3 regions of the Neobacillus sp. C211 genome follow, and region 2 is predicted to be linked to each of the others. Evidence: riboswitches for the same ligand, from Rfam matches in the RefSeq annotation. Region 2 holds a riboswitch; each other region holds the start of a gene.
The links. Region 2 has a riboswitch for S-adenosylmethionine ahead of metK (methionine adenosyltransferase). Riboswitches for the same ligand answer to the same signal wherever they lie in the genome.
Positions count from the first base shown of each region.

Region 1 (7,685 bases), on a different contig from region 2:
GGAACCTTAAATTTTTATGTCTATTTCGTGTTATTTTATTGAACGAAGTTAGGGAGGGACATTATGTCTATTTTACCGAAAAAAAATGAATTAGGATTTTTTGAAATCCGTCTTGAATCAATTGGGGGGCTGGGAGCTAACCTGGCTGGAAAAATGTTAGCGGAGGCTGGTGTTTTAAGTCTTGGCTTGAAAGGATCCAATTTTTCATCCTACGGCTCTGAGAAAAAAGGGTCTCCAGTAAAGAGTTTCATTCGCTTTTGTGAACCAGATGTAGAAATTAGAGATCATAGTCCAATTGAACAACCACATATTGTTGGTGTTTTCCATGAAGCCTTATATAGAACGGTTGATGTTGTTAGCGGTTTGAATGCTGATAGTATAGTCTTAGTAAATACAGCAAGGGATTTTGATGAAGTTAAAACGGATTTACAATTAGATTATGGTACACTAGCGATTGTTGATGCCCTCCAGATAGCCGTAGAGGAAAAAACTAAAGTAAATACGGCAATGCTAGGAGCATTATATCGTATTTGTGATTTTCTAGATCCTGAATCCATGAGAGACGTGATTCGGAAAACGTTTACGAAGAAATACCCGCATCTTGTTGAACCAAATATCCGCACTTTTGACCGCGGTTATAATGAGGTTCAATTTAAAACATATGAAGTGCCAGAAGGGGCTGAAGGAAAAGCCTTCACACGCCCACTTCCTCAGCTTGGCTACTTGACTCAGGAAATCGGTGGTGTCATGGTTTCTCAAGCAAATAGTATTTTTAAAGATTTAAGTGGTTCACGCCAAGGATTCCTTCCGGAGTTCCAACACGATAAATGTATTCACTGTGCTGCATGTGACAACGTTTGTCCTGACTTTTGCTTCGTTTGGGAAGAAGGAGAAGATAAGCGTGGAAGAAAACAAATGTTCCTTCAAGGTATTGATTACCAATACTGTAAAGGCTGCCTGAAATGCGTGGAGGCATGCCCAACCGACGCACTCGGTGATCTTCGTGAAATGCTTGGGTATGCAGATAATAACCGCGTAAAGCAAAACTTTCCTTATATTGCAGGAGGAATCCAATAATGGCTATTTTAGAAGATAAATTAACAACAAAAGGTGTAGCAGAACAAATTTCTACTTTTGAATCTGGAAATGAAATGGCTGCTATGGCGGCAGCACAAATCAATTATCATATTATGGGATATTTCCCAATTACACCTTCCACAGAGGTTGCTCAATTTTTGGATCAAATGAAAACGCGCGGGGAGCATGATATTAAACTGATTCCTGCCGATGGCGAGCACGGTTCCGCAGGTATTTGCTACGGTGCTGCGGCAACTGGTGCACGTGTTATCAATGCAACCAGTGCAAATGGATTCTTATATATGCTTGAACAAATGCCTGTCCAATCAGGGACTCGTTTTCCAATGGTTATGAATCTTGTTACTCGTGCCGTCAGTGGACCGCTCGATATTCGTGGCGATCACTCGGATCTCTATTATGCATTAAATACAGGCTGGGTAATCTTAACAGCAAAGACACCGCAAGCTGTATATGATATGAATATTATGGCGCTTAAAATTGCCGAACATTCAAAGGTTCGCTTACCAGTTATTGTTGCTTATGATGGCTTCTTCACATCCCACCAAAAGCGTCGAGTGGAATTCTTTCAGGACCGCAGTGTTGTACAGCAATTTGTAGGTGAATGTCCAACCGATTACAACTTTGTTAGAGACTTGAGGAAGCCGGTAACTATTGGTGCTCATATGAGTGGTGACGATTTCATTAACAATCACTACCAACAATCAGAAGCAATGTACAATGCTGGTGAGGTATTTAAGGAAGTGGCTGCGGAATATGCTAAGCTTTCTGGAAGAGAATATCCAGTTCTAGATTTATATAAAATGGAAGATGCTGATGTAGCATTATTCCTATTAAACTCTGCGGCAGAATCTGCTAAAGATGTAGTGAATCAACTTCGTGCAAAAGGAATTAAAGCAGGTGTAATTAGCCCGAATATTATCCGTCCATTCCCTGCAAAGGAAATTCGTGAAGCCCTTAAGAATGTAAAATCATTATTGGTTGGGGAACGTGCGGATTCTTACGGAGCAAATGGTCCTAACCTTACACATGAAGTGAAATCTGCACTTCAAGATGACAAAGACAACCAGACGATCGTGTTAAGCCGCGTATTTGGTCTCGGCGGTAAGGATTTCTATGCAACTGATGCACAGGCTTTCTTTGAAATGGCACTTGATGCAAAGGAAAAAGGCTATGCTGAAAAGCCCTTTGATTACTATGGTCATATTCCAGGTAATCCTGAAAAAATCCTTAAGCCTGTTATTTTGCCACAGCACGGGGATGTTTATAAAACAGGTTTAATTGATGTGAAAATGGATGAAGAAACCAATAAATTAAAGGTGAAAATCCCGCCGTTACGTGCTTTAACTGGTAAACCGAAACGGATTGCCTCCGGTCACGGGGCATGTCCAGGATGCGGAATTTTTGCTGGACTCGAGTTATTCTTTAAAGGGATTGAGGGAGACATTGTTACTCTATTCCAAACGGGATGCGCTTATGTAACAACAACATCTTATCCTAGCACCTCCCATAAGCAAACGATGATGCACAATTTGTTCCAAAACGGTGCCGCAACGCTTTCAGGTACTGTTGAAGCATTCATGGAATTAAAACGACGTGGCGAAATTGAAGTATCGGATGACGCCACATTTGTTATGATTACTGGTGATGGTGGTATGGATATTGGTATGGGTTCAGCGATTGGTACTGCTCTTCGCGGACATAAACTGATTATGCTTGAATATGATAATGAGGGCTATATGAATACAGGCTCACAAATGTCTTACTCAACACCACTGGGTCATATGACAAGTACATCGGGAGTTGGAAAGGCGCAGCGAGGAAAAGCCTTCCACCATAAGGATACTCCGCAAATTATGGCTGCTACCAATATTCCTTATGTGTTTACCGGTTCGGAAGCCTTTCCGCAGGACTTAGTTAAAAAAGGTGCAAAAGCACAATGGTACGCACAAAATGTTGGAACAGTATATGGAAAACTTCTCATTACATGCCCACTTAACTGGAAATCTGATGACCGTTTTGGTGCGAAAATAATCGAAGCCGCTGTAGATTCTTGCTTCTTCCCGCTATATGAAATAGAACAAGGTCTTACAACCATAACTTACAATCCAGAAGAGAAGAACAAACGAATTCCACTTTCTGATTGGCTAAAATATATGGGGAAAACAAAACACCTACTTAAAGATGAAAACAAGCCAATGCTAGAAGAATTTGAAGCAGAAGTTGAGAAAAGATGGCAGAGACTTAAAGCAAAGAATGAAAATCCTATGCTGTAAAAAAAGCAATTCAAAAAAACACTTCATTGGGAAGTGTTTTTTTTGTTGGTTATTGACAGGGTAATATAAATTTGATATACATCTAATTAGATGTATATCAAATTAGAATGAAGAGGAGATAGTGCATTGATACAATTAGACCGTGTTGTTGCGTTTTATAAAACGATGGGGGATCCCACACGGATTAGAATCGTTGCTATATTAGCAAAAGGTCCACTCCATGGGCAGGCAATAGCGGGTAAGCTTGGCTTGTCCGCACCTACGATTACCCACCATTTAAAGAAATTACGAGATGTCCATGTGGTGTATGACAGAAGAGTGAAGAATACGATTTACTTTTACTTAAATGAGTCGTTGATTAACCAGCAGGCAAAGGTGTTTACAGAGCTGTTAGAAAAAAAGGGGAAGGAGTTGGATGAAATGGTCGAGTCAAGTATCGAGAGACAAAAAATTATCGAGAACTTCTTTATGAAAAATGGGAAGCTAAATAATATTCCTGCCCAAAGGAAGAAGAAATTAATCGTGTTCGAACACATGGTACGTGGGTTAAAAATAGGTGAAAAGTATGAAGAAAAAAAATTAAACGAGTATATAAAACAATTCCATGATGATTATGCAACTATTCGCAGAGAGTTTATCATAAATCATTACATGTTCCGTGAAAATGGTATTTATGAACTAAATCCAGAAGAAATGTGGGCAAAACTTGACTAGAAAAGCAATCCGAAAGTTCGGATTGCTTTTCCTATTATAATGCTTCTTTTACAGTCGTTATGAAAGAAATACGGTTCTTTATTTCTTTTCGTTGTTTAATTAGGATTGTACCAAGTTCTAATGTTTTCTGCTTTGCAGTAATTCTAGTTTGATCCTCCTCGATCCCATCTAAATCAGCAACATGAGCAAGACCAATTGTTCTTCTGATTAATTCGCAGCCGGCAAAGCCGATCGAGTCCTCAAAAAACTTAGTTAAATTATAGTTTAGAAAGGTAGAGGATTTAGCGTAATCGTCTTTATTCTCCGTATTCCATAATAGTGTAAATTGATCCTCAAATACACTCCATACCGTTTCAATATGATTGAGGAAAAGATCACGTTCTTCAACATTTGCTATTACCTGGAAGAGAAGATTTGCAATTACTTGGCCGATATCAAATCCAGCTGGTCCGTAGAAAGAAAATTCGGGATCGATTACTTTTGTTTCATAATTATCGGCAAAAACACTTCCGGTATGAAGATCACCATGGAGGAGAACTTCAGCCTCTGTTAAAAAGCGTTTCTTCAAAATATTTACATGAAACTTTAGTTCATCATCCTGCCAAAGCTCTTCGACGACAGGACGCAGTCCTTCCTCGAAATCGTTGGTTTCTGCATCAATAAAAGGATCTGTGAAGATTAAATCTTCAGTTATTTTGCAAAGCTCGGGATTGATAAACTGTTGTACATATTCCTTTTTTACGGAAGGGGTTAATCCGTAATCAGAAGTATAAAATAATGTTTTTGCAAGATATTCACCTAGATGCTTTGAAATTAATGGATAGGTTTCTCCTTTGATAAAGCCAGTTCTTGCGATTGAAAGATGGGAAAGGTCCTCCATTACGGTTACAGCTAGGACATCATCTGTGAAAAAAACTTGGGGCACATAATCTGGAGCAATCTGTCCGAAAATTTTTAAGGCATCCGCTTCAATCTTTGCTCTTTTCAAAGTTAATGGCCAGCTTTCGCCAACTACCTTTGCATAAGGGAGAGCTTGTTTGATAATAACACTTTTTCCTTCCAATTCATCAACAATATGAAAGACTAGATTGAGATTCCCATCGCCAATCTCCTTGCAGGAAAGTTTTGCATGCTGGTCAAAAATTTTCAATTCAAGTGCCAGTTCAACTGCACTCTCGTTTGTTAAAGGCTGGTATGTTTTTTGTTTTAGTAGACTCATTATGGTTCCTCCTCGTTTTTGGGAGGCTTAATTATGCACGCAGGCACTAAAAAAGCCTCTTTCTCATCTGAAAGAGGCTGATAGACAATATTGTCTGTCGCACCTCTTATCTCTCAGAAAGATAATCCTTCTGTTGGAATTAGCACCGTGCCTTAAAGGGGGGATCCCCAGCGCAAAAAGCGCCCCATTTCAATGGGTTTCCGGTCGGTTGCTGGGCTTCAAAGGGCCAAATCCCTCAGCCAGCTCATGATAAGAGAAAATCTATTTAACTGGTAAAAATCATATCAGTAACAAAGAGAAAGTGTCAATATTTTTTGAAAATTATTATTTATAGAATTCTGGTTTTCTATCCGTGAAAATAGGAATTTGCTTACGGACCTCCTTGACTAAGTCCATCTCAATTTCAGCCGATAGGATTTCTTCCTTCATTCCAGCCTCAGCAATGACCTCACCCCACGGGTCAATAATCATCGAGTGACCAGCAAACTGGTTATTTGGGTCATTTCCAGAACGGTTACAGGCAATTACATAACTTTGATTTTCAATTGCTCTGGCAATTAAAAGGGCCCTCCAGTGGGACAATCTGGGTGCAGGCCATTCAGCCACAACAAACAGTGCTTCTGCACCTTCTGATGAGTGAGCGCGTATCCACTCTGGAAACCGGATATCATAACAGATCGACCCAGCAAACTGGTGATTATCAAGTTGGAAAAGTCCCTTCTCGGCACCAGGCTCTAAGAAAACATGCTCATTCATGAGTTTAAAAAGATGTAGTTTACTATACTTGTGCACCAGCGTGCCATCTTTATTGATGATGAGGAGAGTATTTTTTACTCCTGTTTCTTCACGGTTCGCAACTGAGCCGCCAACGAAATGGACCTGATTTTGTTGTGCTGCATTTCTCAGAAATTCAATCGTTTGTACTGCTTTTGGGTCTGCAATTTCATTCAGGCGGGTCAAGTCATATCCCGTTGTCCATAGTTCCGGAAGGACAATGATATCGGGTTGTTCAGTCAGTGCATTTTCAATGAGTCTTTCGGCAGTTTGGTAGTTTTTATTGGGATCACCGAAGACGATATCCATTTGCAGACATGAAATTTTTAATTTCACGAATCTTCACCTCGTTTGAAATTTCGGAATTTTTTCTTTACAAGCCGTTATAAAAGTTATATCATTTGTGACTAGAATTTCACAATGATTCTTAAAAAAAATTAAGCAGGTGAGAACAATGAAGCAATTTCCACCATCAGAATTATTAACTAGTCTTCCAAAGCAATTTTTTGCTTCACTTGTTAAAAAAGTGGGGGAATATATTTCACAAGGGTTTGATGTGATTAATTTAGGGCAAGGCAACCCTGATCAGCCAACGCCTTCTCATATTGTTAAAAAACTTCAAGATGCAGCAGCGAATCCATTAAATCATAAATATTCTCCTTTTCAGGGACATCGTTATTTAAAACAGGCTGCCGCTGATTTTTATTTAAGAGAATATGGAGTGAGCATTGATCCGGATAAAGAAGTGGCGATTTTGTTTGGGGGTAAAGCAGGACTTGTCGAAATTCCTCAATGCTTATTAAATCCGGGGGATACCATCCTTGTACCTGACCCCGGTTACCCTGATTATTGGTCTGGGGTTGCTCTTGCAAAAGCTGAAATGGTTACGATGCCGTTACGAGAGGAAAATAACTTTCTACCGGATTATTGCGAACTGGATAAGTCTGTTTTATCAAAAGCAAGGTTAATGTTCCTCAATTATCCTAATAATCCAACAGGAGCTACAGCTACTCATGAATTATTTGATGAGACTATTAAGCTAGCTAGTGATCATGATATTTGTGTTGTTCATGATTTTGCCTATGGTGCTATTGGTTTCGATGGTGAAAAACCAATAAGTTTTATGCAGGTTGAAGGGGCTAAAGAGGTTGGGATAGAGATATATACTTTATCAAAAACCTTTAATATGGCAGGCTGGCGTGTTGGTTTTGCTGTTGGGAATGAGAGTGTGATTTCAAGCATCGAACTTTTACAGGACCATCTTTATGTTAGTTTATTTGGGGCTGTACAAGAGGCAGCGGCTGAGGCTTTAATGGGCCCTCAGGATTGTGTACGGGAACTTAACGATCTTTATGAGCGAAGACGTAATGTATTGATTGATGGGCTTCGTTCATTGGGATGGAATGTCACCGCGCCAAAGGGGTCCTTTTTCGCGTGGCTCAAAGTTCCTGAGGGCAAAACATCTGAGGAATTTGCTAATATTTTACTCGAACAAGCACATATCATGGTTGCACCGGGAATTGGCTTTGGAGAATTTGGAGAAGGATATGTCCGTGTTGGGTTATTAACATCAGAACAACGATTAGCCGAAGCTGTTGAAAGAATTA
Region 1 is NZ_CM122574.1:87,343-95,027, reverse strand. It holds gene ACSU6B_RS00525 (2-oxoacid:acceptor oxidoreductase family protein) at 64-1,077, shown strand; gene ACSU6B_RS00520 (thiamine pyrophosphate-dependent enzyme) at 1,077-3,371, shown strand; gene ACSU6B_RS00515 (metalloregulator ArsR/SmtB family transcription factor) at 3,501-4,085, shown strand; gene mtnK (S-methyl-5-thioribose kinase) at 4,120-5,304, opposite strand; SAM riboswitch class I at 5,408-5,560, opposite strand; gene ACSU6B_RS00505 (carbon-nitrogen family hydrolase) at 5,629-6,414, opposite strand; gene ACSU6B_RS00500 (pyridoxal phosphate-dependent aminotransferase) at 6,533-7,685, shown strand, end outside.
Region 1: linked by a shared signal. The riboswitch ahead of mtnK (S-methyl-5-thioribose kinase) and the one ahead of metK (methionine adenosyltransferase) in region 2 are both predicted to bind S-adenosylmethionine.

Region 2 (7,685 bases):
TGAACAATATTATCAATTGCGTCAATCGGATAAGCGGCACGTGTATTTTCGGTCAACGTTCCATCATCATAATCAGGGATTCTTGATTCCTGATTCAATGTTACATTTTCTAGGACAGTTCCAAAGCGGATGGCATCAAAGATTTGCGGCTCCTTTTCACGAGAAAGATTGATACATTTTGCGTAGCAGCCCCCCTCGATATTAAAGACACCATTAGAGGACCAACCGTGCTCATCATCACCAATTAATCGACGATTGGAATCCGCTGATAAAGTTGTTTTGCCAGTTCCAGACAAGCCAAAGAATAAAGCAACATCGCCTTCAATCCCAACATTGGCAGAACAGTGCATCGAAAAAATATTGTTTTCAGGCAGTAAATAATTCATTACAGAAAAAATCGACTTTTTCATTTCCCCTGCGTATTCTGTACCACCTATTAAAACAATTCTTTTTTCAAAAGAAATCATAATAAATGCTTCCGAGTTGGTACCATCGATAGCCGGATCTGCTTTGAAATTAGGTGCAGAAATAACGGTAAATCCAGCATCATGGGTAAGTAGTTCAGCATCCGACGGGCGAATAAATAACTGGTGTACAAATAAATTTTGCCACGCTAATTCATTTACCACTTGGATGGATAAACGTGATTTTTTATCAGCACCCGCAAATCCTTTAAAAACAAAGATCTCATTTTTCTGTTGTAAATAATTAATGACCTTTTGATAAAGCTTTGTAAAAACCGGTTCTGAAATTGGTTGATTGGTCGTGCCCCATTCAATTTTGTCTTTAGTTGAATCTTCTAAAACAATGAATTTATCCTGTGGAGACCGGCCAGTATACTTTCCAGTAGCGACACTAATTGCTCCCGTAGAAGTTAATGCTCCTTCATGACGGGTTAAGACTTTCTCAACTAATTGAGGAACAGATAATTGCACATGAACATGACTTTCATTTAACAATTGATTTAATTCATTAGGAGTATCAACAGAATTCATTTAATGAGACCTTCCTTTATTTAGTTTTTAGATTGTTAATAATATAAAAAGTATAACACATTAGCTGAATTAATGTATCCTATTTAACTGGATTTATATATTATAAAACTTTAATTGAAGATATAAAAAAAATTTATAAAAGATACTAACATATTTCGTATATTTCCCATTTTGTTGAAAAACATTTCTTAAAAAATTCATTGACATTGTTGGGCAGTGTGATATTATTCTAATTTGAACGGATACTCTCTTATCCTGAGCTGGTGGAGGGACAGGCCCAATGAAACCCAGCAACCTGCAGTATGAAAAGATTGACCACTTAAAAGGTCCTTTTCAGGATGCGAAGGTGCTAATCTGACGCAAGGCTTTGACCTTGAACGATAAGAGCGAAAGGCCCGGAACAACCTTTCCTCTCTGGTAAGGTTTTTTGTTTTGTATAAGTCCTTTATGAAAAGAGTCTCTAATAAAAATCCTTTGTTAATTACATACTAAGGGAATGAGTACCGTATCAAATTCTCGATGTTTAAGGAAGTATTCCTGTAACCTTTCTAAAACCTCGATTATCTCATATTATAGGAGGAATTCAGATGTCAACAAAACGTCGTTTGTTCACTTCTGAATCAGTTACTGAGGGTCATCCTGATAAGATCTGTGACCAAATTTCTGATTCCATTTTAGATGCTATTTTAGCAAGGGATGCTAATGCCCGTGTTGCGGCTGAAACTTCAGTAACAACAGGACTAGTGCTAGTAGCAGGAGAAATCACCACATCTACCTACGTGGATATTCCAAAAATTGTTCGTGAAACGATTAAAAACATCGGCTACAATCGCGCGAAATTCGGTTTTGACTCAGAAACCTGTGCTGTTTTAACATCTATTGATGAACAGTCTCCAGATATCGCGATGGGTGTTGACCAAGCTTTGGAAGCCCGTGAAGGTCAAATGTCTGATGAACAAATCGAAGCAATTGGTGCAGGGGACCAAGGTTTAATGTTTGGTTTTGCTTGTAATGAAACAAAAGAGCTTATGCCTCTTCCTATTTCACTAGCGCACAAACTTGCTCGCCGTTTAACAGAAGTACGTAAAGATAAGGTTCTTGATTACTTACGTCCAGACGGAAAAACACAAGTAACGGTTGAATATGATGAGAACGATAAACCAGTACGTATTGATACGATTGTTATTTCCACTCAACACAATCCTGAAGTTGAGTTAGAGCAAATTCAACGTAACTTGAAGGAATATGTTATTAATCCGGTAGTTCCAAAAGAATTAATCGATGAAAAGACAAAATACTTTATTAATCCAACCGGCCGTTTCGTTATTGGCGGACCACAAGGGGATGCTGGCTTAACAGGCCGTAAAATCATTGTAGATACGTATGGTGGATATGCTCGCCATGGCGGTGGTGCATTCTCTGGTAAGGATCCTACAAAAGTGGACCGTTCAGCTGCCTACGCCGCACGTTATGTTGCCAAAAATATCGTTGCCGCTGGCCTTGCTGATAAGGTAGAAGTTCAACTTGCCTATGCAATTGGAGTTGCTAGACCCGTTTCGATTGCAGTTGATACGTTTGGGACAGGTAAAGTGAGCCAAGACGTGTTAGTTGATTTAGTAAGTGAAAACTTCGACCTTCGTCCTGCAGGTATCATTAATATGTTGGATCTTCGTCGCCCAATTTACCAACAAACAGCAGCTTATGGTCATTTTGGCCGTACAGATGTGGATCTTCCTTGGGAGCGCACAGATAAAGTAGAAACATTACGCCAACAAGCAAATCTATAAAACGTTATGGGGGTTACATTCTACATGTAGCTCCCGTTTTTATTTCTCCGTCTATTTACCTGTATAGTAATTCAATTAGTGAATAAAATGTAATGTTTAGGCAGGTCAAAAGAAGTAAAAAATGATGATAATTAATTTGCCTATTGTTCACAGTGCAATTTTAATAAAAAAAGTGGTAGTATTAGAGAGTATGTTTTTCTGTCTAGCACTAACGCAAGGCGTTTGCGCTTTGGAGCAATACGTCCTTTTAAAGGATATTTAGAATGAGGTGAAGTACATAATGTGTGGTTTTATCGGTTGTGTACACGACAAAACACAAAACTATAGTGATGAGCAAAAACAACAATTTAAAAATATGAACGATATTATAACTCATCGCGGGCCGGATGATGATGGTTTTTATTATGATGATCATATCCAATTTGGGTTCCGCCGTTTAAGTATCATTGATATTGAGAGTGGTCATCAACCGCTTACGTATGAAAATGAACGCTATTGGATTATCTTTAATGGTGAAGTTTATAACTATGTAGAACTGCGCGAGGAACTATTGAGCGAAGGATTAACCTTTTCAACTAGCTCTGATACCGAGGTTATTATTGCACTCTACAGCCATTTGAAGGAAAAAGCCGTCGAAAAACTACGCGGAATGTTCTCCTTTGTCATCTGGGATAAACAAGAACAAACTCTTTATGGCGCGCGTGATCCGTTCGGGATTAAACCGTTTTTTTATTTTGAAGATGGTGAAAGAACATTTTTTGCCTCTGAGAAAAAGAGTATTCTATTGGGGCTCGAAAATGATGTTATTAACTATGATTCCTTGCAGCATTATTTGACCTACCAATTTGTTCCTGAACCAACCACCATGTCTGATGGTATTAAGAAATTAGAGCCAGGTCATTTTTTTACCAAAAAGATTGGCTCACCAATGGAAATCAAAAGATATTGGAAAGCACACTTTAAACCAGTTCACAAATCAGAGCCTGACTTTATCAAGGAAATTAAAGATGTCCTGTTCGATTCTGTAAAAATGCACATGCGCAGTGATGTTCCAGTAGGCTCATTCCTTTCTGGCGGGATTGATTCTTCGATTATTGCATCGATTGCAAAAGAATATCACCCTGCGATTAAAACCTTTTCGGTAGGTTTTGAGCATAATGGATTCAGTGAAATTGATGTCGCAAAAGAGACAGCTGAGAAGCTTGGTGTCGAAAATATCAGCTATGTGATTTCACCGCAGGAATATATGAATGAAATTCCAAAAATTATGTGGCATATGGATGATCCGCTGGCAGACCCTGCTTGTGTCCCGCTTTATTTTGTTGCCCGTGAAGCGAGAAAGCACGTAACCGTTGTTCTTTCAGGTGAAGGTGCAGATGAATTATTTGGCGGCTACAATATTTATCACGAGCCGCAATCCTTAGAGGTGTTTAATAAAATTCCGAGAGCAGGAAAAGTGCTTTTAAAAGGGATAGCGGGTATGATGCCTGAGGGAATGAGAGGAAAAAGCTTTATAGAACGCGGTGTAACTCCTATGGAAGAACGTTACATTGGTAATGCGAAAATGTTTACCGAAGAAGAAAAGCGCGAACTACTAAATGTCTATCGTGAGGGATTAGATTACACTGATATAACGAAGCCGCTTTACGCTGAATCGAGTGGTTATGATCCTGTTGACCGGATGCAGTATATTGATATCCATACATGGATGCGCGGCGATATTTTGCTGAAGGCCGATAAAATGACGATGGCTCATTCCTTAGAACTTCGTGTGCCATTCCTTGATAAAGCGGTCTTCGAAGTGGCATCAAAAATTCCGACCAGCCTGAAAACAGTGCATGGAACGACGAAGTATATCTTACGTAAAGCAGCCGAAGGTGTTGTACCTGCCCATGTACTTGATCGGAAGAAACTTGGGTTCCCTGTACCAATCCGTCATTGGTTAAAGGATGAAATGAACGAATGGGCGAAGAAGATCATCCGCGAAAGCAATACGGATCATTTGATCAATAAATCATATGTGCTTCAATTGCTTGAAGACCATTGCCAAGGTAAAGCCGATAATAGCAGGAAGATTTGGACTGTGCTGATGTTCATGGTATGGCATCAAGTATATGTTGAAGATGTCTATTCCTTTCAACGTGATTACGCACTAGAAAAGGCCCTGCAAACATCGAAAAATTAATCGTAAAAGCACCCAAATTTCTTGGGTGCTTTTGCTTTTTTTATTTTTGAAGTGACTTATAATATTGTCCCTTTTCTGCATATTCTGTAGAGATTCTTACCATATCTTTTATGTCTTCTGGTGTTAATTCTCTAATAACTTTTGCCGGTCTGCCAAATGCTAAGGTATTAGGGGGAATTTTTTTCCCTTGCGGAACCAGACTGCCAGCTCCAATAAAAGCACCTTCGCCGATTTCGGCATTATCAAGAATGATGGAACCCATTCCTATTAACGCTTTTTTTCGAATGATACAACTGTGTAGAATAACCTGATGACCAATCGTTACTTCATCTTCTAAAATTAGCGGGTTATTGGGGCTTTGGTGTAAGATAGAATTATCTTGTATATTTACTTTCTTACCAATAATGGTTGGGGCTACGTCCCCTCTGATAACGGTGTTAAACCAAACACTTGATTCATCGCCAATCTCAACATCACCGGTAATCGTCACATAGTCGGCAATATAAGCAGTATCAGCTATGCGGGGATACTTCCCTTTAAATGGATAAATCATTATTCTCGCTCCTTTTACATGATGATTCTATTTTATCGGAAGTATGAAGTGATTCACAAAAAATTTGTCTTTTTTATTAAAAAAGGACTAAAGATAGTTTGAAATTTTTCCAACAATAGGTAATTACTAATTCCAGGGGGGAAAACTATGTGGAAGTGGGAAGCAGAAGGAGAAGCGAAGGCTGTAATCGTGATCGTCCATGGCGCTATGGAACATCATCGCCGTTATGGCTGGCTGATTGAAATGTGGCGTTCGGCTGGATTCCATATCATTATGGCAGATCTTCCGGGGCAAGGGATGACAACAAGAGCAAACCGCGGCCATATTAATTCCTTCGATGAATATATTTTCGAGGTGAAAGATTGGATACAGGCTGCTTATCGTTATAATTTACCAGTCTTTTTACTTGGTCACAGTATGGGCGGCTTGATCTCAATCCGTCTATTACAGGAAGAAAGATTGAATGTTGCTGGAGTCATTCTTTCTTCCCCATGTTTAGGGTTGGTTCATACCCCTTCAAAATTTTTAGATATTCTATCGCATGGTCTGAATGTGGTTTTCCCTTCACTACGGATGAATTCCGGATTGACAGTCCAAATGGCGACAAGAAACGAAGAAGTAAGGGAAGCCGATTCAAATGATACTCTCTATATTACCAAGGTATCGATCAGATGGTATCGGGAACTGGTAGGGGCGATAAAAGAGGCATTTCAAGACCTTGAAAAAATACAGGATATTCCCATGCTTGTCATGCAAGGTGGAGATGACAAAATTGTAAATAAAGGCACCGTAAAAGAATGGTTCAATCATGTTCCATTATCTGAAAAAAGATTTAAGGAATGGCCGAAATGTTACCATGAAATCTTTAATGAACCAGAGCGGGAAGAGGTATTTGAGTATGCAAAGGATTTTGTTTTAAGTCAATTAAAAGCAATAGGTTATATTGTTTAGAAAGGTTGTCGGTTTCAATGATGCCAATCACCCTTATGTCTAGGGTATATCGCAAAATACTTCCAGCAGTACACAAAGAATTGGCTTATTGGAAAAGCCGTGCTGAAAACATTCCGAATGCGGAGCTAAGAACCCAAGCTCTCGCAAGCATTGAGCATAAAACATTCCATTGTGAAGGTGGAGCCATCCTCGCACTAACTGCTAAAGAGGACTATAAAAAAGCCATAAAATTTATCGTTGCCTATCAAACCATCAGTGATTATCTAGATAATCTTTGTGACAGAAGTACCTCCCTTGATCCTGAGGATTTTGCAGCACTCCATGAATCGATGTCAGATGCCTTTGTTCTACAGGCTGGCAAAAAAAACTATTACCGGCTCCGCGCGGATCAGGATGATGATAATTATTTGTATGATTTATCGGAAACCTGTCGTTCTGTCTTAAGAGAAGTAAATAATTATGATGGAATCAAAGATTACTTGCTTGAGCTTTGCCAATACTATTGTGATTTACAAATTCACAAGCATGTAACTCAAGAGGAGAGAGTCCCTCGTCTTGAAAAATGGTTTCAAACCAACCAATACCAGCTGCCTGAAATGGAATGGTATGAATTCTCGGCATGTTCCGGTTCTACCTTAGGAATTTTTTGCCTCATATCCTATGCGCTTCGTGATGATTTTCAGCTGAGTGATGCAGAAAATATCAGGAAGGGGTACTTTCCATATATTCAGGGCTTACATATTTTATTGGATTATTTTATTGATCAAGAGGAGGACATCGCGGGAGGGGACTTGAATTTTTGTTCCTATTATCAAAGTGAGGAAAAACTTTTTCAGCGGTTGAAGCATTTTGTGGTTGAAGCTGACCGGCACACGGAATACCTTCCGCATAAGAACTTCCATCGCCTGATTAATCGTGGTCTGTTAGGAATTTATTTATCAGATGCCAAGGTCCGCAAACAGAAAAACGTCCGTAAACTGGCAAAAGGCATTATCAAGTCGGGCGGCTGGATTAGTTATTTCTTTTATTTCAATGGTCTTGCCTACCGTTCTGTGCAAAAATCAGTACCGGCATTTGTAACAAGGTTAATGACAAAATAAACCAGGCGCGAGCCTGGTTAGTTATATTTTTTCAATCGCAATAATAAATGCTGGATGATTTTGTTGATTAATAAATTGGTATTGGAGCACATGTGCCGTTTTCTGGTCCATTTG
Region 2 is NZ_JBPXRO010000032.1:25,236-32,920, reverse strand. It holds gene pckA (phosphoenolpyruvate carboxykinase (ATP)) at 1-995, opposite strand, end outside; SAM riboswitch class I at 1,243-1,382, shown strand; gene metK (methionine adenosyltransferase) at 1,583-2,782, shown strand; gene asnB (asparagine synthase (glutamine-hydrolyzing)) at 3,063-4,967, shown strand; gene ACSU6B_RS23630 (gamma carbonic anhydrase) at 5,008-5,520, opposite strand; gene ACSU6B_RS23625 (alpha/beta hydrolase) at 5,668-6,471, shown strand; gene ACSU6B_RS23620 (tetraprenyl-beta-curcumene synthase family protein) at 6,489-7,571, shown strand; gene ACSU6B_RS23615 (tRNA (mnm(5)s(2)U34)-methyltransferase) at 7,593-7,685, opposite strand, start outside.

Region 3 (7,685 bases), on a different contig from region 2:
AACAAGGAAAACCGCATCCGTATTTAAGCGGGAAGGTTTTAGGGATGATTTTTGAAAAATCATCCACCCGTACAAGGGTATCATTTGAGGTAGGGATGTTGCAGTTAGGCGGTCATGCAATATTCTTAAGTTCAAAGGATATCCAGCTTGGAAGAGGAGAAAGTATTTCTGATACCGCAAAAGTGTTGTCTCGCTATGTGGACGGATTAATGATTCGAACGTTTTCACACGATTCAGTCGAAGAATTAGCTGAGCATGCAACAGTACCAGTTATTAATGGTTTAACTGACCTGCAGCACCCTACCCAAGTGTTAGCAGACCTTTTAACGATTCTTGAGCATAAAGGGAAACTGTCCGGCTTAAAGATGTGCTATATTGGGGACGGCAATAACAATATGGCTCATTCTTTAATGGAAGGCGCGATGAAGGTTGGAATGGATATTAGTATTGCCAGTCCACCAGGATATTTGCCTGATGGAGAAATAACAGAGAAGGCAATTAAAGTTGGAAACCAAACTGGATGTAAGCTCGTGATTACAAATGATCCGCTAGAAGCTGTTAAAGATGCAGATGTCATCGTAACAGATGTCTGGACCAGTATGGGGCAGGAAGAAGAAACTTCAAAAAGACTCGAGGCATTCCATGGATTTCAAGTAAATAATGAACTTTGTAAGAATGCAAAGGAGGACTATATCTTTTTGCATTGCTTGCCTGCCCATCGAGGCGAAGAAGTTACAGCAGAGCTCATCGATGGTCCTCATTCAGTGGTTTTTGATGAAGCGGAGAACCGTCTTCATGCCCAGAAAGCAATTTTAAAACTTTTACTAGCATAATGGTTTCTTTTCTATGAGACTTGTTGTATAATAATTCTATCGGGTGAATAAAAATACACAGACGGTAAGAGGAGAATAAAAACAATGACAAAAGAAAAAATCATTCTAGCCTACTCAGGCGGTTTAGATACATCAGTTTCAGTAAAATGGATTCAAGAAAAATATGGCTACGATGTGATTGCATTAGGCCTAGATGTCGGTGAAGGAAAAGACTTAGAAGCCATCAAAAATAAGGCACTGAATGTCGGAGCCATTAAAGCTTATATGATCGATGCTAAAGAATTATTAGCAAAGGAATATATTTTACCAGCATTAAAAGCTAATTGCTTATATGAAGGAAAATATCCATTATCTTCAGCTTTATCTAGACCGCTTATTTCAAAACTATTAGTAGAGGTAGCAGAAAAAGAGGGCGCCACTGCTGTTGCTCATGGCTGCACAGGTAAAGGAAATGACCAGGTACGTTTTGAAGTTTCGATCCAAGCATTGAACCCAAGTTTAAAAGTTGTTGCCCCTGTTCGTGAATGGGGAATGACACGTGACGAAGAAATCAAATATGCTGAGGAGAACGGAATTCCAATCCCAGTCGATTTAGATAATCCATTTTCAATTGATGCCAATATCTGGGGCCGTGCTTGTGAAGCTGGTGTTCTGGAAGATCCATGGGCTGAGGCGCCAGAAGCAGCCTTTGATTGGACGAATCCAATTGAACTAACACCAGATGCAGCAGAGTATGTTGAAATCGAATTTGAACAGGGAGTACCTGTTGCCCTTAATGGTGAGAAGCTCCCGCTTGTTCAATTAATTGAAACCTTAAATGCACTTGGCGGTAAGCATGGTGTTGGCCGTATTGATCATATTGAAAATAGATTAGTAGGAATTAAATCCCGTGAAGTGTACGAAAATCCTGCAGCGCTAATTTTAATCAATGCCCATAGAGAATTAGAGTTTTTAACTCTAACTCGTGAAGTTACACAATTTAAGACACAGGTTGAACAGCAAATGGCTAAGATTATTTACGAAGGACTTTGGTATTCTCCTATAAAACCAGCACTTGATGCATTTATTAATGAAACTCAAAAGAACGTTTCTGGAACAATTCGTGTCAAGCTTCATAAAGGTAATCATACGGTTGTTGGCAGAAAGTCACCTTACAGCTTATACAATGAGGAACTAGCAACATATTCTAAAGGCGATGCATTTGATCATAATGCCGCAGTAGGATTTATTAAGATTTGGGGTCTGCCAACAAAGGTCTATTCAGAAGTGAATAAAAAGGAATCAATTTTAAAATAATTCGGATTGCCCTCGAATCCTTTTTCGAGGGCTGTCTTGTTAGGTTAAGGGGGAGCAATCAATGTCTAAGTTATGGGGCGGCCGTTTTACGAAAGAAACGAATAAGCTAGTTGAGGAATTTACAGCCTCAATTACTTTTGATCAAAAGCTAGCTAAGGAGGATATCGCAGGAAGTCTTGCCCATGTGCAAATGCTGGGTGAGTGCGGTATTATTCCAATGGAGGATGCTATAAAGATTAAGGACGGACTACTCTCCATCAAGAAACTGGTCGACGATAACGCGGTAGAGTTTTTAGTTGAAGATGAAGATATCCATATGAATATTGAAAAGTTATTAATAGAAAAAATTGGTCCGGTGGGAGGAAAGCTCCATACAGGGAGAAGCCGTAATGATCAGGTGGCCACCGACATGCACCTATACTTAAGAACGAAAACAACTGAGCTGATTAAATTAATAGAAGATGTCCAGCAGGCATTAATTGAGCAGGCGAAAGAGAATGTCCAAACGTTAATTCCTGGATATACTCACCTGCAGCGTGCCCAGCCTGTATCCTTTGCCCATCATTTAATGGCTTATTTTTGGATGTTTGAACGTGATAAAGAGAGATTGATTGATAGTTTGAAGCGTATCAATTGGCTGCCTCTTGGTTCAGGAGCATTGGCAGGAACGACGTTTCCGATCAACCGTGAACGTGTCGCGGAACTGTTAGGTTTTGAAACGGTCTATCCTAATAGTATGGATGCTGTCAGTGATCGCGACTTTATCCTTGAGTTTTTATCGATTGGTTCAATAATCATGACCCATATTTCCAGATTATCCGAAGAGCTTGTCATCTGGTCGAGCCAGGAGTTTCAGTTCGTCGAGTTGGATGATTCGTTTTGCACAGGTTCAAGTATTATGCCGCAAAAGAAAAATCCAGACGTACCGGAGCTGCTACGTGGAAAAACCGGACGGACATATGGTAATTTAATCGGACTGCTCACCGTTCTTAAAGGTCTGCCACTCGCTTATAACAAGGATTTACAGGAAGATAAAGAAGGCATGTTTGATACGGTTGAAACGCTTGAAGGTTCCTTAATGTTATTAGCACCGATGATTGAAACGATGACAGTAAATAAAGACGTGATGCGTAAGGCCATTAACAATGACTTTTCTAATGCCACAGATATTGCTGATTACTTGGTAAGAAAAGGTCTGCCCTTCCGTGATGCGCATGAAGTTATCGGAAAAATTGTTTTATATGCGATTCAGTCTAACAAATTTTTGCTAGATTTGAGCTTCGAGGAATATCAAGGCTTTAGTCCATTATTTGAGGAAGATATTTATGTTGTATTGGCTCCTGAGCATGTTGTTGGTGTGCGAAATAGCTTTGGGGGAACGGCTCCAGAGCAAGTGGAAAAGCAAATCAAGCTTGCAGAGGGAAAACTAGAGCAATAAATATAATTTTTTTCAAAGCCTGCCATTTGGTGGGCTTTTAGTTTTTAAAATTTGTATTAAATACTAAAATATTAGATAATTTCCCCATGGGAATTTTAACTAATGACAGGAGGAAAAAATGATGAAAATTCGTGTGTCTGCCGTTCAGTACCAACTACATACCATTCAATCCTTCGAGGAATTTACTTCACAATGTGAGCACTACATAAAAACTGCTGAGGAATTTGGGGCAGAGTTTGTCTTATTTCCAGAGTTCTTTACAACTCAACTACTTTCAATAGGTAATGGTCAAGGCAAGAGCCTGACAATTAATGACCTGCCAAGTTATACCCAACAATATCTAGAACTGTTTTCTAATTTTGCACAAAAAAAGAACATACATATTATTGCGGGAACACATGTGATTGAAAGGGATGGCAAGTTGTATAATACAGCACATTTATTTTACCCAGATGGAAGAATTGGTGAGCAGGCCAAACTCCATATTACACCGACTGAAGTAAATGAATGGAATATGGCACCTGGGGATTCATTTCAGATATTTGAAACAGAAAAAGGGAAAATCGCCCTCCTTACTTGTTATGATATTGAATTTCCAGAAATTGTACGTATGGCAAAGGCCAAAGGTGCCGATGTGATTTTCTGTCCATCATGCACAGATGACCGTCATGGTTTTCATCGTGTTCGTTATACCAGCCATGCTCGTGCAGTTGAAAACCAAGTATATGTGGTCCTAACGGGAACTGTCGGTTCACTGCCGACTGTTGATTTTATGCGCGCTAATTTTGGCCAGGCGGCAATCATTACTCCTAACGATATACCATTTCCACCAAAAGGAATCTTGGTGGAAGGGGAAATCAATAATGACATGATTGTGACGGCTGACCTAGATTTAAACTTGTTATATGAAGTAAGAGAACGTGGTTCCGTTACAACCTGGCGTGATCGAAGAACGGATCTTTACACAGATTGGGAAAAATAAACTGAAGGGGTGGGTATAGAATGTATCGAAGTGAATTTTACGTCTATGACCAAGAGCGGCATGTGCCAGTTATCATTCGCAATTATTCAAAAGTGGATTTTGACGATCTTATCAAGATTCAATCCGAGTGCTTCCCACCTCCTTTTCCTTCAGAATTATGGTGGAATAAAGAGCAATTAACAAACCATGTGAACATGTTTCCAGAAGGTGCATTGTGTGTTGAAGTAGCTGGTGAATTAGCTGGGTCAATTACCGGCTTAACTATCGACTTTGATCCTAGCGATAAAAACCATTCGTGGGAAGAAATCACTGACCATGGATATATTCGGAACAATAATCCAAATGGGAATACCTTGTATATTGTTGATATTAGTGTTCGTCCGAAGTACCGCAAACTAGGGCTTGGTAAATTGATGATGCAGTCTATGTACCATGTTGTGATAGAAAAAGAGTTATATCGATTACTTGGCGGGGGCAGAATGCCAGGATATCATAAAAAAGCTGATATCATGACACCAGGACAATATTTAGATGCAACTATTAAAGGGGAAGTTCAAGATCCTGTTATCACTTTCTTGCTGCATTGTGGTCGTGTGCCAATAGGGATTATTGAAAATTATCTAGAGGATGAAGAATCCTGCAATTATGCTGCATTAATGGAATGGAAAAACCCTTTTAGATGAGTGAGAGGAATGAATCATAATGGAATATATTAGAATAACCAGTATAGAAGACCCTAATTTTAAAAAGCTTCATAACTTAATGGGAGAAATATTTCCTGCAGAAGAAGTATTAGAATATGAGCTATGGAAAGAGCCATTAGAAGATCCGAGTATTCGCGTGTTTGTGGCTGTCGATGGAGACGAAGTCACAGGAGCAACTGAATATCGTTATTATCCGGATTGGAATATTGCTATGACAGATTTTACAATCATCAGTAAACCAGGCTTAAGCCTTGGCCGTTTTTTAGCGCAAAACCGTTTAACGGATTTACAACAATTAGCTAAAGAAAATGGTAACGAGCTATTCGGGATGTTTGCAGAAATATACGATCCGTACCGGGTTGAACATCACGAATTTGGTGGAGTAAAGGTTATGGATCCATATGTCCGACGTGAAGTTCTATCCCATATGGGTTATAAACGCATTGATTTTTCATATGTTCATCCTTCCTGGAAAAACAATGGGGAAGCTGTAGCAGGTCTAGATTTATGTTTCATGCCAATTCAAGATGAAGGACTTAATTCACTACCAGCAGACCTGGTAAAGGATTTTCTGACGACATACTATTCAATTCTTTCAAATAAGCCGAAGGAATGGCTCGAAATGATAGATCGACTGGGGAAAAAGGAATTTGTCCCCCTATTACCACTTTAATAAAAAGAAATTTCAAATAATATTGACAACTACCTTGGAATCAACTAGAATTCTCTTTATAACTTTGAAATTTAATGAAAAACTAACTAAATAAAACTCTTATCCAGAGCGGCGGAGGGACTAGGCCCGATGAAGCCCGGCAACCATCAAGGTAATTCTTGAAAAGGTGCTAATTCCTGCAGGTTATTTTTAACCTGACAGATAAGAGGAGGAAATCTACCCTCTTCTTATGAAGAGGGTTTTTTCTTATTTATATGAGATAAAAAAACAACCTATTAGTCATGTCTAATATTATTTAAGGGGTGGAGAGCATGTCTGTCATTAAAGTGGCAATTCTAGGCTTTGGTACAGTTGGGGAAGGCGTTTATAGAACAATTCAATCTCATGCGGAAGAGCTTGAGAGAGTGTTAGGGAGAAAAGTGGAAGTTGCAGCCATACTAATTAAAAATAAGCAGAAAAAGAGAAATATTAATAAAGATGTACTAATCACTTCAGATTTCAATGAAATTTTAAGTCTTCCTCAGCTTGATGTTGTTGTCGAAGCAATCGTGGACAAAGAACCCCCCTTTACTTTTTTAAAACAAGCTATACAAAGTGGTTGCCACATAATCACAGCGAATAAAGAAATGTTTGCACACCACGGGAATGAGTTGCTCGAGTTAGCCGAGAATTATAATGTTTCGGTGGGTTACGAAGCAACAGTTGCGGGTGGAATTCCGGTAATTCAAACCTTAAGGCAGTTATTAAATGTTAACCGAGTTCGTCACATCCAAGGAATTCTTAATGGGACATCGAATTTTATCCTAACGGAAATGCGCGAGAAGAAGCAGTCATTTGCTGATGCTCTTATTTTAGCGCAAGAGAAGGGGTATGCTGAAGTGGATCCAACCAACGATGTGGAGGGCTTTGATGCTTTTTATAAAACAATGATTCTCAGCAGAATTGCTTTTGGGAAAGAACCAAATTGGCAGGATGTTGAACGTGAAGGGATTACTTCAATCACAAGTGAATTAATCGAAGCAACTGAAAAGCTTGGGTTAAGGTTTAAGCATATTGCTAGTATTAGTAAGACAGGTAGTCAAATTAACGCAGAGGTTAAACCAGTCCTTGTTGGGAAATCTCATCCTTTTTATTCTATTGAAGGCGTAGAAAATGCGGTAAATATTCACTCTGATATTGTTGGTAGTATTACTTTGCAAGGACCAGGAGCTGGGATGTATCCTACTGCAAGTGCTGTTATTGAAGATTTGGTCTATGTCTGTCAAAATCGGTCGTCAAATAAGAGTATCACAAAAATAACAGCAGCATGTGATGGAGAGAAAAAAGGGAACGAAAAAGAATTATGGTTAATTCAAGGCCTCTCAAAGAATTATAATAACCCTTTGATTACATGGGTGGCCCAAGCTTCTGATAAGATAGCAATTATCAAGGCAACCAAGGAAGAAATTGAAAAGTTAATTAATCTGAAAAAGGCAACGTGCTACTTTCAAATTATTGGGGAGTATGATACAGAAATTAAGAATAAAGAAGTAACTTTAGCTGTCCTCTAAAAAGCCATTATTCCCGTGATAGAAGAGCACTTTGGTGCTCTCAGATTGTCGAGAAAGGGTATTTTTATCGGCAATTTTTTATTCTCAGCATTTAATTATTCATTGTACCTGCTAATGGGCCTGTTGATTTCCGCTCTAGGCACTTCGCTTTCCACGGGCGGTCCGGGGAGCCTGCGTGCCTTCCGCGGAAATCAACAGGGAGGTAATCA
Region 3 is NZ_JBPXRO010000054.1:10,149-17,833, forward strand. It holds gene argF (ornithine carbamoyltransferase) at 1-833, shown strand, start outside; gene ACSU6B_RS27930 (argininosuccinate synthase) at 918-2,129, shown strand; gene argH (argininosuccinate lyase) at 2,191-3,567, shown strand; gene ACSU6B_RS27940 (carbon-nitrogen hydrolase family protein) at 3,689-4,549, shown strand; gene ACSU6B_RS27945 (GNAT family N-acetyltransferase) at 4,570-5,232, shown strand; gene ACSU6B_RS27950 (GNAT family N-acetyltransferase) at 5,252-5,926, shown strand; SAM riboswitch class I at 6,023-6,134, shown strand; gene ACSU6B_RS27955 (homoserine dehydrogenase) at 6,238-7,476, shown strand.
Region 3: linked by a shared signal. The riboswitch ahead of ACSU6B_RS27955 (homoserine dehydrogenase) and the one ahead of metK (methionine adenosyltransferase) in region 2 are both predicted to bind S-adenosylmethionine.